Regions from separate parts of the Xylanibacillus composti genome, predicted to be linked through region 2. Evidence: riboswitches for the same ligand, from Rfam matches in the RefSeq annotation. Region 2 holds a riboswitch; the other holds the start of a gene.
What was found. Region 2 has a riboswitch for cyclic di-GMP ahead of XYCOK13_RS00840 (methyl-accepting chemotaxis protein). Riboswitches for the same ligand answer to the same signal wherever they lie in the genome.
Positions count from the first base shown of each region.

Region 1 (6,653 bases), on a different contig from region 2:
ACCGGCGTCCTTCCAAGGCAGTGGCCTGGCTGATTATCTTGTTTATTTTTCCTCTAATCGGATTTGTTATGTATTATTTTCTGGCGCAGGAATACAAGAAGCGCAAGCTTGTGCGCAAGAAGGAGAAACAAGCGCTGAATTTGGATGAGAAGAAAGAGAGAGTATACACGCAGGAGCCCGAGAGCGCGGCATCCATGCGAAGTGAATTTTTGCGGAAGGAACCCCGTTTGTTTCGCCTGCTGGACAGCTTTCCGGAGGCGCCGATCACTTGCCGCAACGAAACGACGGTGCTGACGAATGCGGAAAAGACCTATGCGGCCATGCTGCAAGCGATGGAGCAGGCGCAGCATCATATTCATGTGGAAAGCTATATCGTTCGCGATGACATCATAGGCCGAACGTTTCGCGACGTACTGGAGCGCAAGTCTCGGGAAGGCGTTGAGGTGCGTGTAATCGTAGACGGAGTGGGCAGCTATCACCTGCCCTCTGATTATCTGCTCAGCTTGCGGCGTGCGGGCGCGAATGCAGAAATATTTTTGCCGCCTTCGCTGGCTTTTTTCGATAAGCGGATGAACTATCGGAACCATCGAAAGATTGTAGTTGTCGACGGGAGAGTCGGCTTTGTCGGCGGGATTAACATTGGCGACGAGCATTTGGGGGCAGACGCGAAGCTCGGATTTTGGCGTGATACCCATCTGCGGATTATAGGCGAGGCCGTGCACACGCTGCAGGACACGTTCTTGACCGATTGGTTTTTCGTCAGTGGCGAAACGGTAAGCGGCGATGTTTATGTACCCCCTTATGCCGGGACAGGCGAGGAGGAGGTGCAGATTATTACCAGCGGTCCGGACAAGCATTGGGATGCCATACTGGAGATGTATTTCGCCGCTATATGCGCTGCCAGGGAGAAGGTTTATTTGACCACGCCTTATTTCATTCCGGATGCCAGCATCGGGATGGCGCTCAAGGTTGCTGCAGCCAGCGGAGCGGATGTGCGGATCATTATTCCGGGAACGCCGGATTCGAAGCTCGTGCATTGGGCTTCGCTCTCTTATCTGGAGGAGCTGATGGAGGCCGGTGTTCGCTTTTACCAATATCAAAAAGGGTTTGTCCACGCCAAAACGATGGTTGTCGACGATATGCTGGCTTCCGTAGGGACAGCGAATCTGGACTTGCGCAGCTTTTTCAGCAACTTTGAACTGAATGCTGTATTGTTCCATGGCGAGTCGATCCGGCGCTTGGCGGAGGATTTTGCTCAGGATTTGCGGGACAGCAAGCAGGTAACGCTGGAAGCGTTTCGTCATCGTCCGCGGTTGGCGAGAGGAAGGGAAATGGTAGCCAGGCTGCTGTCCCCTCTGCTGTGAAGGAGAGCGGCTGCCCCGATGTGGATCTGCGTTTCAGGTCAGCGCGGCACATTAGTTGGCTTTTCGGCTCTCCTGCAAGTAGTGCTGAAGCACTTCGATTTGGGGAGCCAGCTCCTCCATAACCCGCTGCTCCATGAGGCTGGCCACCTCTTGGGCTGTGAGCGAAGAGTCGTCCTTTTCCTCAGTCCAAACCTCCCGCCAGATCCGATTGGCCTTCTCATCCAGAGGCGTAAAGGTATAGGCCGGCATGCGCAGGATGAGCTCTCGGACAAGCGGCTCCAGCTTCTGTCCGCCGAAATAGGCGTTCGGGCTGCCGGCATCTGCGTGCAGAAGCTCCTCGATATAGCGGCTGTAGCCGGTTGCCAGCCATTCGGCTGCTTGCCAGGCAGCATCCTTGTTCGCGGATTTGGCCGCAATCGCTACGGCTGAACTGCCCGACCAGCCGTATGCGTTGAACGGCAGCCTCGTTATGCGCCAGTTGCCGCTTTGCTCGGGAGCCAGCTCCTCCAGCATGTAGCGATACCAGTAGCCGGTATGGAACATGACAGTGTCTTCACTTTGAATGGAATTGTTGTTCTTGTCAAAGATGTTGCTCATGGAAGCCAGCTTTTGATTTTCAATCGCCCGCCCCAGTTCGATCGCCCGCGCAATTTGTTCATTATTGTGCGCAAAGGACAGCTCGCTATCGAAGAAAGACGTATTTTTGCTGAAAATATCTAATGGATCGCTTCCCCAGGCAATGCTCCATTGATTGCGCTGTTTCAGCGTTTGGGCGATATGCAGCCAATTGTCAGGCTCCTCCATGAATCGGGCCAACGCTTCCGGTTCGGCCGGAAGTCCGGCTTCTTGCATCACGTCATAGCGATAATAGGTGACGGCGGGATTCATATCGAATGGCAGAGCAATCAACCCGGCTCCGTCCAAGGTGCGAAAAGGCGCCAGAATCGATTCGGGATATGGCTCGAGCAGTGATTCGGCTTCATAGGGAGAGGCCGCCAGGTCTTCGAAGGCTAGCGAATCATTGAAGCTGCCTAACCAAGCGGTCTCGAGGATGAAGATATCCGGTACTTCATCGCGGGTCAGCGCCTTCTTGTACAGGTCGATGGCCTGATAATAGGAGGCGACCTGGAAGGATATATCCAAGTCTGGCAGCAGCTCGCGAATCTTGGCGCGGTTCCTCTCCCCCAGGTCGTAATAGGACCAGATTTCGAGCTTGTCCGAAGCTTCTGTTGCGTGAAGTGTCGCTTGTGATGGAAGGTCGCCATGCCCGGGCTTAGGTACGGCCTGCTCATGGCCTGGGGAAATACCGCCGCATCCCGCCAAGAGCATAAGCAAGCCTGCGATGATCCCTTGAAACCAAAGCCTCATGCTAGTCCCCCCTAATCTGCCTTCGTTTTGATTCCTTCTGAAGCCGGCGCAGCAGCTGTCCGAATTGCTCGGCATCACACGGACGCCCAAGCAAGTATCCCTGCATCCTGTCGCAGCGGTGCTGGATGAGGAAATCCCGTTCGTCCTCTGACTCGATGCCTTCGGCTACAACCTTCAGACCCATGCCGTGAGCCAGCTCAATAATGGCGCGCACGATGGAACGGTTATGCGTATTCTCGCCAATATTGCGAACGAAGGAGCGGTCGATCTTCACCGCATGCACCGGGAATTGCTGCAGCTGGGACAAGGATGAGTAACCGGTGCCGAAGTCGTCTATGGATACCGAGACGCCCATCGCCTCCAATTCGCGCAGCACTTGTCTGACGTACTCGGTATTGTGGATGATAAAGCCTTCTGTAATTTCAAGTTCCAGGTACTGCGGTTCCATGCCTGTCTCGTTGAGAATGTCACAGATATTCCTGATCAGATGAGGCGAGTGGAATTGTCTGGCAGACAGATTCACCGCCACATGCAGGTTTTCCAATCCTTCATTCTGCCAGGCTTTGTTCTGCCGGCAGGCTTCGCGCAGCACCCATTCACCGATCGGAATGATAATGCCGGTCTGCTCAGCTATCGGGATGAAGCGGGCAGGCGATATCATGCCTCGCTCCGGATGATGCCAGCGAATCAGCGCCTCCATTCCGCGTATGCTGCCAGTCCCCGCATCTACAATCGGCTGATAGTGCAGGACGAACTCCTGGTTTTCCAGCGCGCTGCGCAGGTGATTCTCCAGCCAGAGCCGATCGGTGATTTGCGCTTTCAGCGAGTCCGTGTACAGCGCATAGCTGTCTCCGCCGCTTTCCTTGGCTGAATACATGGCTGAATCGGCCTGCCTCATCAGCTCATCGGCGGTCTGTCCGTGCTCCGGGTAGAGCGCGATGCCTACGCTGGACGTAACGCGCAGCTCATGGGGCTCAATGCTGATGGGTTGGCGAATCAGCTTCAGTATCGATTCGGCGGCGGCTTCCGGCGTGATCTCCTCCTGGCCTTCCACTACCATGACGAATTCGTCTCCGCTCAGGCGAAACAGACGGACACGTTCGCTTTGCATCGCGGACAGCCGTTTGGCAACGACCTGCAGCAGCTGATCGCCCAGGGCGTGGCCCAGAGAATCGTTTACCTGCTTGAATCGGTCCAGATCGAAGAAGATGACCGCTATTTGCTCTGAAGGCTTCCGGCTCTGGAACATCTTCTCCAGCTCCTTCTGCATGCTCGGCCGATTCTTCAGTCCGGTCAGTGAATCATAGTAGGCAAGCCGATGGGCATGATCGAACATTTCCCTTAGCTCTGCCGACACGGCCTGGAAATTATGGACCAGGGAATCGATTTCAACCATGCCGCTCTTCTTCCACTCGATAGACGTGCCGTTTTGCAATCGGCTCGGGATACCGGTCGTAGCAGCCGCCAGCCGGGAAAGCGGCTGGAAGAACACACGCTGGAACAGCAGGTTGAGCAGCAGGATGAGCAGGCTGAAGTTTAGCAGAAGGCTTAATTTCGCTTCCAAGCTGGCGAGATGCTCCTTAATGTAAGGAGCATAGGGTGCGATCAGGACGAACTTCAGGCGTTTCGACGGCTGAATCGCTTCCTGGATCAAGTAAGCATGGAGATAGCGTTCCAGCTCATGGGGAAATGCGCCCCGGGGCAGCCACTGCCAGTACGTCTCCTGCTGGACGATCCGCTCGCTGCCCGCTTGCCACAAGAATGGTTCGCCCGCTTGCGGGAAGTCAGACGAGCTGGCAGCCAATATGCGATTGTCTGCGGTAAGAATAACGAATTCCGAATCGGTCTCGCTGGCGATCTCCTCCAGCCATTTGCTGATCATGGTCGACTCCAGTCGGCTATGCAGCTGCAAAGATGTGATCGCTTCGGCAGATATCGTATCGAGATAGGAGCGCGCACTCTGCATCTGCGAGTGGAAATGGCCTTTGATCGATTGGGAGATAGCGGCTTCTCCCCGGTACCCGGTATAGGTGACGTAGATCATATAGGGAATCAGGAGAACAGCCAGCGTCAGATGAATCATCATCCGGGAAAAATAGTAACCGGAAACACCGGCCTTCTGTTTGGAGGATTTGCGGCCAAGGGGCACGTAGGCCAAACAAATATCAGCCAACAGCACGCATATCAGCGCGACGATCCATTCGATCTGCAGCAGAATGATGCCAACCTGATCGAACCGGCCATTCTGCCAAACATAATAGGCGGCCAGCAGCGGTCCTCCGGCAGCGATCCAATACAGCGCGCTGCCTAAGATCAACCCTTGCGGCTGCTTGCGTATATACCAGCAAAGCCAGGCAATGTGGGCAGTGTGGATCAAAGCGGGAACCCAGTCGAGAGCGCCTGTGATCGAGGCCACGGAATAGGTGGCCAGTGCTCCGGCGAATGCGGCCCTTGCCTGGTAGCGACCGACAAGCAGGATTAAGAACAGGCTGCCGGCAAATAAATCGATGCCTAGAAACCATTTGCCGGGGAATAAGGTAAGCGTTATGGAACACGCGAGGAGCGCTCCATACACCACTCGCTTGATGTTGCTGTTAGCCGGTAACGTTGCTGACTGCATAGGGATCCTCCGTGTAAATCATGGCAACAAGGCGGCTACAGGTACAAAGCACGGGGAGCATAGCTGAAGTCGAGTAAGAGGAGGCTGCAGGAGATGCAAGCCTTGCAACTGATACCCGTTCGGCGGCCCGGCGACCATAGCATGGCGATGCTTTAGGTCCGTAGCTTTGCGTCCCGTGCTTTCGCGCGGTTTGCCCTTATCGCTGGTATGACGTCATCTTCATCATTCCTTACACGTATTCGCCAAAAATCGTCAAAAACCTTCTTTTTCTGCGACTATCATCATAGGACCTAGGAACTAACTTTTTTTGGGTCGTCAGCTGCTTCAGCGGAATCGAATTTGATGTTAACTATCCGATGCTGCTGCTACACCCTATACCTTTTTTCAGCCTTGCATATTGCCAAAAAATCCCCCTTGAAATAAGAATATATGTTCGGTATTCTGTATACACTATACAAGAACAAATGTTCCGAATTGGAGGTCCGCCTATATGATTGCAAAAAAGCAACTTCAGGTAAAAAAGAACGAAATCATTGGCTGGAAGTCTGTTGAACCCCGTACCCTGAAGATCGTCCAAAGCTGATCGGAGGTTCGATATGAAGGAGCGAGTCATCATGTTGGTCGATGGGCTTAGTTTTTACGCATCTATAGAGAAGGCAGCGCATCCTGAATATCGCGATAAACCGGTTGCTGTCGGAGATCCGGCGCGTAAAAGCGGGATTATTCTCGCTGCATGTCCGGCAGCCAAGTCGCAGGGAGTTACAACGGCTGAACGCGTCGGAGAGGCGCTGGCTAAGTGTCCGGAATTGGTCGTTATCCGCCCGCGGATGCAGACGTATATTTCCGTCTCTTTATTTATGACGGAAATATATGAATCCTTTACAGATCAAGTTGAGCCGTATTCAGTTGATGAACAGTTTCTTGACGTGACAGGGTCTTTGTCGTTATTCGGCGGTTCCGCCGATGAGATTGCTCGCCAAATTCAAGCGCGGGTTCAACTTTCAACGGGTATATGGACGCGCGTTGGGATAGGTCCCACCAAAATCCTCGCCAAAATGGCCACGGACAATTTCGCAAAGAAAGTCCCCGGAGGCGTATATACGCTTTCGAAAGATAATATCGAGTCTGACCTTTGGCCTTTGCCAATCCATCAGATGTTTATGGTGGCTAGCCGCATGACTCGCCACTTCGCGCACATGGGGCTTCTTACAATTGGTGATATCGCCCGACTGGATCTTGGAGAATTCAAGAGACGCATGCGTTACGAAATGGGGAAGCAGAGCGACATCCAGGCGGAGTAT
Region 1 covers NZ_BOVK01000025.1:47,522-54,174, reverse strand. The annotation lists gene cls (cardiolipin synthase) at 1-1,364, shown strand, start outside; gene XYCOK13_RS10070 (ABC transporter substrate-binding protein) at 1,416-2,732, opposite strand; gene XYCOK13_RS10065 (putative bifunctional diguanylate cyclase/phosphodiesterase) at 2,734-5,352, opposite strand; cyclic di-GMP riboswitch class I at 5,471-5,557, opposite strand; gene XYCOK13_RS10060 (DNA polymerase IV) at 5,949-6,653, shown strand, end outside.
Region 1: another riboswitch for cyclic di-GMP. It lies ahead of XYCOK13_RS10065 (putative bifunctional diguanylate cyclase/phosphodiesterase); the one in region 2 lies ahead of XYCOK13_RS00840 (methyl-accepting chemotaxis protein).

Region 2 (11,204 bases):
ATGCAGCTGTTCCCGCTCGTATGGCTGCTCTTATTTTCCTTAAAGAACAATCAGGAAATTTTCAATTTGCCGCCACTGGCGCTGCCAGAGGAAATCCGCTGGAATAACTATGTGAAGGTATGGACTTCGGGGAATATCGATGTGTATTTTGTGAACAGCATCGTCGTAACGCTCGTGTCTGTCGTCCTCACCATTTTGCTGGCGAGCTTCGCGACCTTTGCGCTCACGCGCATGCGCTGGAAGCTGCAGCCGCTTGTTCTTGGCTTGTTCATGGTAGGGCTGATGATTCCGCTGCATTCCACCCTAATCCCGCTGTTCATCTTGTTTCAGGCTCTTGGGCTGATCGATAATCTATGGAGCATCATACTTTCCTACACAGCGTTCAACCTGCCAATTACGATTATGATATTGCTAGGCTTTTATTACGCCTTGCCGCGGGAAATCGAGGAAGCCGCAATTGTAGACGGCTGTTCGGTCAATCGCATGTTCATTCGCATTATATTGCCTATGACCTCCTCGGTGATGGTTACGGCGGCCATTATCAACATGATTTACAATTGGAATGAGTTTGTGTTCGTCAATACGTTTATCAGCTCGGATACGCTGAAGACATTGACGGTAGGGGTGCAGAACTTTGTCGGACAATATTCGACAGACTGGGGGGCGATCGGCGCAACCCTGATGATCAGCATCCTGCCCATTCTGCTCGCCTTTCTCATTATGAGTGATCGAATCGTAGAAGGCATTGCGGCCGGCTCGGTGAAAGGCTAGATGGCGTCAACGAAAGCTGTCCTTAAGTTATTGTAGCTTGAGGATGGCTTTTTTTTTGTGATTTCGCTGCCGCGCAGTTGGCTGAACGGCAGGGCTGAGGGGAAGCCCTGCCGCGGTACGATTAATAGTCTAGGCGATCTGTGATGTAGCCGGAAACATGCCAATTTTGCTGCGAGTCATAGAACTTGTAGTAGTTGCCGACCGGCAGGGAAAGTCCGTAGGCGGTTCCTGTCACCTGCGCTACGAGATTGTAGTTCTTGTAAATATCAAATTTCCCGTAGATCGAGTCGTTTGTTGTGTTCCCCAGCGACACGAGCCTAAATTCGTAACGGTCGCCGGCAGCGTTGTGGACTATGGCATTGAAAAATGCTTGATTGCCAGACTGAAGCGGATGCTCGGTCCAACTGGCAATAGCGTTGCCTCTGACCGGATACTGATCTCCGGTCAAACCATCGACCACATACAGGGCCCGCTCGGAGAAAATCCCATGCACGTACGTTGCAGGGGCGGCAGAGCCGCCAAGCGATAACGATAGGGCAACGACAATCAGCATCATGACAGCGCTTACGCGAAATTTCTTGCTCATATCAATTCCCTCCTTCATTCATTGAATTCCCCTCACTCGTATAGTAGCATGGCCAGACAAATATTGCCTATCGTTCTAGCAACAATCGGGAGCCGCCGAATGGCATATTAGCAGCAATTCCTGATTAAGAGGAGGATTGTACAATTCTACAGGGGAAGAAGTTAGTAATAATTGTCGCTTCCTGTAGAATATCGTCATGAGAGTTGCTATAATGCTAGTAGCGATAGCGACAAGGGCAAACTATTCGAAAGAATAGGACGCAAAGCTATAGGGGCTTCTTCCTTAAAGGAAAGCCAGCCAGCTGCACGATCAAGAGGACTGCCCGCATTCGGGCGGTTTTTTTGCGCTATTGGACAACTTTGGAGAAGACTGGAGAGATGAAAAGGATGGGTGGATGGTTAAGCAAGTTCAGATTCAAAAACATGTCGTTGAGCCAGAAGTATGGCATTCCTCTCGCTATCACGATCGTCTTGTTCGTGGCCTCAACTGTGATGGTTGCTATACTGCTGAACAATGTCGGCAGAGAAATCAATGAGGTGGAAAGAACAGGAGAACGAGCGTTGAAGATGAGCGAAATGGGTTCGCTGTTCCGGGCCAAGGATATTCGGATTGCCGATTTCATTCAAACTTGGAGCGCGGTTCCGATTTCCGAGTTTCAGGAGCGCAGTGCGAGATTCAATCAGCTGGAGCAAGAGATTCGGGCTGGTCTGGATGAATCGGCGGAGTTTCTGGAAATTTTCGAACGCGTTATCGAAAGCGACAGCAAGTATAACGAGCTGTTTCTGGAGAAGCTGGTGCCTGCACTGAATGCCGGCAATATGATAGAAGTAGAGCTGCTGCGGGGAGAGACCGCGTCGCTTCGCGCAGAAACGGTCAGCATTTTGGGAGAGCTTATCGAAATTGTCTCGGCGGAGCAGATTGCGGCGGTAGAGGACGCCAATGCCCAGGCAGCGTTTTCACTCTATATGCTGATCGGTGCCGTTATCGTTTCCTTGATTCTAAGTTTGTTCATTACATATTTTGTAAGTCGCTTGATCAGTCGCAATATTAAGGAAGTCATAGAGATTGGCGGCGAAATCGCGAACGGCAATCTTGCTGTGAAGAATATCAGCTATGAAAGCCGGGACGAGATCGGGCAATTGGCGAAGACGATTAATTATATGAGCAGCAGCCTGCGCGAGATGGTCAGGGGCATCTCATCCATCTCTCAGACAGTTTCCAGCCAGAGCGAGGAATTGACGCAAATGGCGAGAGAGGTCAAGGCAGGCAGCGAGCAAATCGCAACTACGATGCAGGAACTCGCTTCCGGGACTGAAATACAGGCTCGTTCCGCTACCGAAATTGCCGAGCTGGTTGAAACATTGAACGAGCAGGTAGCTGTGGCCAATCAGGATGGCGACGCGCTGAATGACGCATCGGCGAACGTTCTGGCCCAGTCGACGAATGGCACGGTTCAGATGGAACAGACGGCCAAGCAGATGACGGCGATCAATGGCATTGTCCAGGATGCGCTCGGCAAGATGCGGAATCTGGAACAAAGCGCGGGCAATATTTCCAATCTGGTGCAGGTAATTCAGGAAATTGCTTCGCAGACAAACCTGCTAGCGCTCAACGCTTCGATCGAGGCGGCCCGCGCAGGCGAACACGGCAGAGGTTTCGCGGTAGTCGCGTCTGAGGTGAAGAAGCTGTCCGAGCAGGTTGAGCGTTCTGTTAACGAAGTGACCGGCATTATCGCGGGCATTCAGAAGGACACTCAAGTGATGGTTGAGTCGCTGCAGGGCGGATACCAGGAGGTAGAGGAAGGCACGCAATCCATGAACGCGACCAAGGAAACGTTCGACAGCATTACGGAAGCCGTCAATCAGATGGTCGAGCGCATAGGCAGCGTGTCGATGGGACTCAAAGCGATCAGCAGGCATGGCGAGAAAATCGGAACGACGAGCCAGGAAATTGCCTCCGTATCGGAGGAGGGCGCGGCCGGCGTCGAACAGACCTCTGCCTCGGCCCAGCAGCAGAACAGTTCGATGGAGGAAATTACAAGCAATGCAGAGCATTTGGCTGTGCTTGCAGAGGAATTGAACCAGATGGTCAGCAAGTTCAAACTATAAATTCGCAGGAGCATGAACAAGGCTGTCCCGCCGGTCAAGTGATGACATGGCAGGACAGCCTTTTTGCTGGTACGGTACGTATGCGGGATAGGTGGAATGGAGCATCGCACAGTCGATTTATAAGCAAAAATAATAGAAGGCAAACTTGGCGCCGTTTCAACATCAGGATGTTGATTTCACAGGGGAAGCAGTTTTTTTTTTTCGCATATTCACTGCACAGAGCCATACATATGAGTAAAAAGCGGCGCCCGTTGACACGTCGCAGAATGTACAAGCGATTCATAAAGGATTCAAATAATTCAGACTTTATGGTATAATGCTTACATAAATTCCCTTGGGCGATAATCTATTTAACTATCTATCATTCTATGCCTGTAATGATGAAAGCTGGGAACCTCAATATGCTGAATAAGGAGGATGTTGCAAGTGAAGCGTCGTATTGTATCTGGATTTATCCTTGTCTTAAGCGTGGCTGTGCTGGCGGCTTGCGGTTCAGGGGCAGGCACAACGGATCTGCTTATGGGAACGGGCAGCCAAGGGGGAACCTATTTCCCGTTGGGTGCAGAGATGGCGAATGTGTGGAATAATCAGATCGAACATATTAACGTAACCTCAACGGAGTCGGGTGCTTCTGTTGAGAACCTGGCGAAAATCAGCCGCGGGGAATTTGATCTCGGCATGTCTGTCAATTTGCCGGCTATCGATGCTTATGAAGGCAAAGGAGAATTCGAAGGAAATCCCGTAGAGAATTTCGCGTTCATCGGTCATATTTATCCGGAAGTCATGCAGATCGTATCGAGGGAGTCGACAGGGGTCGAGACGATCGCCGATTTGGCAGGCAAGCGCGTGGCCATCGGGCCGCCGGGCAGCGGCACACAAGCAGCCGCAAAGCTAATTCTGGAGGCATACGGCCTGCAGGATGGAGACTATGTAGCCTATCAGGAAGGGTTTGGCGATGCGAAAGCGAAGCTGCAGGACGGTACGATCGACGCTTCGTTCGGCCTGTTGGGGTTGCCGGACGCCGGTATCGATGAGCTGCAGGCGGCAACACGGGATGTGAAGTTTCTGGAAGTAACGGGCGATGCGCTGGCACATATAGAAGCCAACAGCGGTTACTCCGGGTTTGCCATTTCGGCTGGCTCCTATGAGTGGCTGGAAGCCGATGCGCATACGATTTCAGCCTTTGCGATACTCGTGGCCAATACGGATACAGTGGATGAGGATTTGGCGTACGAACTGGCAAGGGTGATGATTGAGCATAACGGGGATAATACACATCCGCAGTCCAGTCATACGACACAAGAGAATGCGCTGAACGGATCGAATGGCTTGCCGATTCATCCCGGCGCGCAGAAGTATTATCAGGAAATCGGATTGATGGATTAGGCGGATAAGGCGAACTGGATATAACGAGGGCCTCGACACTTGGTGTCCCGGCCCTTTTTTACCCATAGGAAAGCTTGTCTCCTTACTAAATCTTAGCGAAGGCGGTGAGACCCTTGAACGAGCGCGAACAAGCCAGGCGGCAGTCGGTTGCCGGGGATGTGCCGCCCACCCACTCCGTGAAATCCGATGCAGTGTCCGCCGATGAGATACTGGAGAAGTATGACCGGGAAAGCACCTACCGCAAGCAGCTTGGGAAATGGGTATGGGTAGTGTCGTTCCTCGCTATCTCGCTTACGTTGTTCCACCTGTTCACAGCGTACCGCGGCGCCTATGAGGCGAGAATCCAGGGGCCGATTCACTTGGGGACAGGGCTTGGTCTGATTTTTCTTCTGTACCCGATTCGCAAAGGCCTGCAGAGGGTGCAGCGCACAGTACCGTGGTACGACGCAGTGCTGGCTTTTGCCGCCTTGGCGGTCGGCTATTACAACGTCATCTTCTATGAGCGGCTGGTGACGGAAGCCATCGTAATCGGGTACGCGCGGATGGATTATGTCGTCGCCAGTTTGGGAGTCCTGCTGGTGCTGGAGGCAGCGCGAAGAAGCGTAGGACTTCCGATCGTCGTGGTTTCGGTTGTCGCTCTGCTCTACGCCATGTATGGCAATTGGATTCCGACGAAGCTGTTCGCGCACCGGGGATTTGAATGGAGCAAGTTGGCAGCTGATCTGTATTTGACGACAAAGGGAATATTCAGTACGCCGATTCAGGTGTCCTCGACCTTCATCTTTTTGTTCCTGTTGTTCGGGGTCATGCTAATCCGGACAGGCATCGGATCGTTCTTCAACGATTTGGCATTTGCCTTGACGGGGCGCTTCACCGGAGGTCAAGGGAAGGCGGCTGTTGTTGCCAGCGCTATGCAGGGCATGGTGTCAGGCAGTTCTGTAGCCAATACGGTAGGATCAGGCTCCTTCACGATTCCAATGATGAAGAAGGCCGGATACCGGCCGGAGTTCGCGGCAGCGGCCGAAGCCTCCGCTTCGACGGGGGGACAGATTATGCCGCCGATTATGGGCGCTGCCGCCTTTATCATGGCAACGTATACGGAAACGCCCTACAGCCAAATTATGCTGGCTGCCATCATTCCGGCCATGCTTTACTTCAGCGGCGTCTTCCTCGGCGTTCACTTCGAATCGAGAAAACGGGGCATCGTCGGCCTGCCCAAGAGCGCGCTGCCGAACTTGCGGCGTCTGCTGATTGAGCGCGGTTACTTGCTCTTGCCCATTCTTGTCATCTTCTATACTTTGCTCAGCGGCCGGACACCGATGCGCGCCGCGCTGTTGGGCATAGCCGTATCCTTCCTCGTCAGCCTGTTTCGCCGGGATACGCGCATGTCCTTCAAGAGCGTGCTTGGCGCGATGGAGCAGGGAGCGCGCGTTGCGCTGCCGGTTATTGCGGCATGCGCCTGCGCGGGCATCATCGTCGGCGTAGTCGTACAGACCGGGCTGGGCGGCCGTATAGCCGACGGCATTATTACATTGGGCGGCGGCCAGTTGTTCTTCACGCTCTTCTTCACCATGATTGCGTGTCTCATCCTGGGGATGGGACTGCCGACAACGGCCAACTACGTAGTGACAGCTACAATGGCGGCGCCGGCTTTGATACTGGGCCTGGATGTGCCGATTTTGGCTGCGCATATGTTCGTCTTTTATTTTGGGATCGTCGCAGATATTACGCCGCCCGTCTGTCTCGCGGCCTATGCAGGCGCAGGACTGGCCAGAGCTAATCCTTTCCAAAGCGGGGTAACCGCCTTCAAGCTGGCTGCTGCTGCATACATCGTACCTTTTGTCTTTGTGACGAATCCGCAGCTGCTGTTAATTGACTATAGTCCTGCAGGGCTCGCATTTGCTGTCCTCACCGCGATAATTGGCATGGTGGGCATCAGCAGCGCTGTCATCGGCTTTTTGATCCGGCCCGCACATGCCTGGGAGAGACTTGTGCTGTTCCCGGCAGGCATTTTGTTGATCATCCCGAACATGGCTTTCAGCGCGATTGGGCTTGTGACATTGCTGGCGGTGCTGCTGCTTCAATCCAAGCGTCCGCATCAGAAGGTACATGCCCAAGGAGCGTCCAGGGGAGCGTAGGCGCGGAGATCAGGCAGGGGAATTGCGGGCCTTGGGCATCATGCCCCGCCTGATCGCTTTTTTTGCCCTCATCTAATTTTCACAAACCCGATTCGAAATATTTTCAACTTGTGACCCAATGTTTCAACTTGATTAAATAGTTTTATAATAAGAGTAGGAAGGGGAGCGCTTTGTTTTTCATGCTGCAATCTTATAGAGGGTGGGGGAATGTGATGAATGATAGAGGGAATGGGCAGGACGCGGCAACGCAACTCGTCTGCTAAAGAGATGAGCGGCAGTCAGTCGGTTCGCGCCATGGGGACGGCCGGGGGCCCTGTTTCGCTCTTCCCCGTTAGGAAGAAGGATAAAACGCCACTGCAATTGAATAAGAGAGAGAGTTGTGGCACGTGCGGAGTGCTCGGAGAATGATATGCAGGGATAATACCAAGACAGGATGTTGTCTATGCCAGATTGTATCCAGATGGGGAAAACGATTTCCCGTTCTGTCGCCTGCATCTTCCAACCACCGGTAGAAAATTCATTTAATCTATGGTATTGAGCGCTGCAGCACAAAGAAAGGAGTTTTCTAGCATTTACTTTTTGGAAGCGATTACAGGTATGGCTTGCGTGCTTTCCTGTCTAGACTTCGCTGTCGCTTTCGAGGAAGGAGCATTTGTCTGGAAATTATTCGTATAGCAGGGGGGGATTGCTGAAGCTGCAGCTCAAATTGGGCAGGCGATTGTCCTCGCTGAAAAGAAGATCGGAGGTGAGACGGATGAATCAGCAATATCGTGTGCTTGTGGTGGATGATGAACCCATGATTCTTCGCGGCTTGTCTTTCGTCATTCCTTGGGATAAGTTGGGGCTTCAGGTAGTTGGCAAAGCCTCGAATGGCGAGGAAGCGTTGTGGCAAATCAACAAGCTCGAGCCCCATATCGTCATTACAGATATTCGCATGCCTGTCATGAATGGATTGGAGCTGCTGAAGCGCGTTATGACGGAAAGACCGTCGATGGTTGTGGTGCTGCTCAGCGGATACGGCGAATTCGAGAATTTGCGGGAGGCGCTTCGGTACGGGGCCTTCGACTATCTGCTAAAGCCGGTATGCGGCAGTGAGCTGGAGCAAACGATGCGGCGAGCCAAATCTCGATTGGACGAGATGCAGGGCAGCGAGCGCGAATTCCTGCATCAATCCGTCCAGGCGGTAACCGAGCTTGTGCGCGAACGATTAATCTGCAGCATGCTTGAGGGGACGGAGAAGCCCTATGACCGCCTCTACTGGCTGCGGGAGTGGGAATTGGAGCACCCTTACTTTCTTCTGCTGATCGCACTCGATGATGCGCGGGAGATGAAGCAGTGGGATCGTTCGGAGCGGAAGCTCTGGAACTTTGCGGTGAATAACGTGCTGGCCGAGCTTGGCAAGAGCCAGCAGCTCATTACAGTGTTTCCTTTTCGCAGCGGGGAATGGGTCATGCTGCTGCAGGAAATATCCCAGGAGCAGATTGAAGAGATTGCGGAGCATATCATCGTTTGCGTCAAGACCTTTACGAAGCTCAGCTGTTCTATAGGCATCAGCAAGCCCTGCAGGGGGATCGATTCGCTTCATGCGAGCTATCGCAGTGCCCAGCATGCATTGATGGCCAGATTTACCGGGGGGAGGGAAAGCGTGTATATGGATGCCGATGCTCACCTTCTGCACGAATCCGGTCCAACCGGAATCATGGGCAGTCAGCTTGATGTGTGGGAAACTCGCCTTGCGGCAGCGGTCTCCAGTTATGATCGGGATGCGGTGACCGCCCTTCTCGGCGAATGGAAGGGCGAGCTGCTGGCAAGCGGTGCGAAGCAGCCGGATGCAGTCGCCTTGATGATCGAGCTGATGGTGGGGGTCTCGAAGCGGCTGGCTGACCTGTTCGGTCTGCCGTTGCCCGGACTATCCGCTCTGATCTCGGAAATGCCGATATGTGTGACATTGGAAGAAATGAATGAATTGATGGCATCAGCGCTTGCCGAATACCAAGAGCTCGTCTCCAAGCAGGTGCAGAGGGAGAAAGAGACAAGCTCAGTGCGGAAAGCGCTGCAGTATGCCGACAAGTATTTTCACCAGGATGTCAGCATCGATGAAGTGGCGGAGCATGTAGGCTTGAGCAACAGCCATTTCTGCGTTCTGTTCAAAAAAGAAACCGGGTATACCTTTTTGGAGTATTTGACCAAGCAGCGAATCGAATGGGCCTGCTCCATGCTGAAGAATACGGACACCCGCATCCATAATGTGTCGCATATGGTCGGTTATCAGGATCCCAAATATTTTTCGCAGGTTTTCAAGAAGCTGGTCGGAATGACACCTTCAGAATACCGTACTGCATTCAAGAACAAGGGGGGAATTTACGAGAAGCCATCTGTATAGCGTGAAGCAGATTTGCGTCACGCGCTTGCTTGCCGGTTCGTTGGCTGCCGAGTCTGCACCGACCCGTTCCGCAGACTCGGCGGTCCACAAGCCTGCCATCCGTTAACGGGGTCGTCATGCATAGCGGGCAGACCAACGGGCGGCGGATTGCGGAAGTACGCAATGAATTTCAACCAGATTTCGAAGGATAGCCCCCTCGGATGAGCCGGGGATATCCACTAGAATATTAAGCAGACGGGACCGGTCAAGTAGGGGCGCGCGCGATAAATCTACTCCCTACGTGCCGTAACCATGAGCTGGGGGTGATGCTGGAACGTCTTACTGTTACATTGGAAAACGATTTCCGAATCTCCATGTCAACAAATCCGGAAAGGAAAGAAGGGTGAATGATTTTGAGTATGAGAGGGATTAGCAGAAAGTCACTGGTGTACCTTGTCATGCTTTCCATGGTAGTGGGAAGTTTCTTGGCAGCCTTTGCTCCGAAAGCACAGGCGGCTGAGCCTCGTGTCAACAATCCGTTTGTAGGCGCGACGGCTTACATTAATCCAGACTATGCGGCACTGATCGACACGTCTATTGCCCGCACAAGCGACCCGAATTTGGCCTCGCGTATGGAAACGGTCAAGTCTTATCCGACAGCCGTCTGGCTGGACCGGATAGCCGCCATCCATGGCGGGGCAGCGAACGCCGGGCGGAAAAGCTTGGAGGATCACCTGGATCTGGCGCTGGCGCAGAAACAAAGCGGTGTGCCGATCACAGCGACAATTGTCATTTATGATTTGCCAGGGCGGGATTGTTCGGCCCTCGCGTCCAATGGCGAGCTGCCCCTGACGCAGGAAGGTCTGCAACGTTACAAGACCGAGTATATCGATGCCATTACCGAAGTGCTTGCCAAGCCGAAATTTCAAGATATTCGCATTGTAACAGTTATTGAACCGGACGGATTGCCGAATCTGGTTACCAACTTGAATGATCCGGAATGCGCGCAGGCCAATTCCAGCGGCATTCAGGTGGAGGCAGTGCGCTATGCGCTCGATGAGCTGCATGCGATCCCGAACGTATATATTTACATGGATATTGCCCATTCCGGCTGGCTCGGTTGGGACAATAACCTGCAAGGTGTCGTGCAGCTGTATACACAAGTTGTACAAGGCACGGCAGCTGGACTGAATAGCATTGACGGCTTTATTACCAATGTTTCTAACTACACACCCACATCCGAGCCGTTCTTGACAAACCCGAACTTGAATATTGGCGGGCAGCCGGTGCGCAGCTCGAATTACTACGAATGGAACCCGATTTTCGACGAGGCGGACTTCACTGCGGCATTGTATAACCGCTTCGTGGCTGCAGGCTTCCCGAACAGCATTGGCTTCCTGATTGATACGTCCCGCAACGGATGGGGCGGACCGAATCGTCCGACTGCTGTCTCGACTTCTTCGAACCTGAATACGTATGTGAATGAGAGCAAGATCGACGGCAGACAGCATCGCGGGCTATGGTGCAACGTGAACGGCGCAGGGATGGGCACTCCGCCTACTGCTGCTCCGTCCGGCTATGAGGGCTCCCATATTCATGCATTCGTATGGGTGAAGCCGCCGGGCGAATCCGATGGCGCAAGCAGATATATCCCGAATGACGAAGGTAAGAACGCCGATCCGAACTGTGATCCAACGTTTACCAACGGCGCGAACGCGGGTATCCCGACAGGCGCCATGGACAATGCGCCGCTCGCCGGTCATTGGTTCCACGAGCAGTTCGAGATGCTGGTAAGAAATGCGTATCCGGCTGTTCCTCCTTCCAACCCGGGTTCAATCCAAGTGCCGGCAGCT
Region 2 covers NZ_BOVK01000003.1:15,876-27,079, forward strand. The annotation lists gene XYCOK13_RS00830 (carbohydrate ABC transporter permease) at 1-771, shown strand, start outside; gene XYCOK13_RS00835 (hypothetical protein) at 893-1,357, opposite strand; cyclic di-GMP riboswitch class I at 1,582-1,666, shown strand; gene XYCOK13_RS00840 (methyl-accepting chemotaxis protein) at 1,744-3,465, shown strand; gene XYCOK13_RS00845 (TAXI family TRAP transporter solute-binding subunit) at 3,883-4,851, shown strand; gene XYCOK13_RS00850 (TRAP transporter permease) at 5,010-6,989, shown strand; gene XYCOK13_RS00855 (response regulator) at 7,744-9,372, shown strand; gene XYCOK13_RS00860 (glycoside hydrolase family 6 protein) at 9,759-11,204, shown strand, end outside.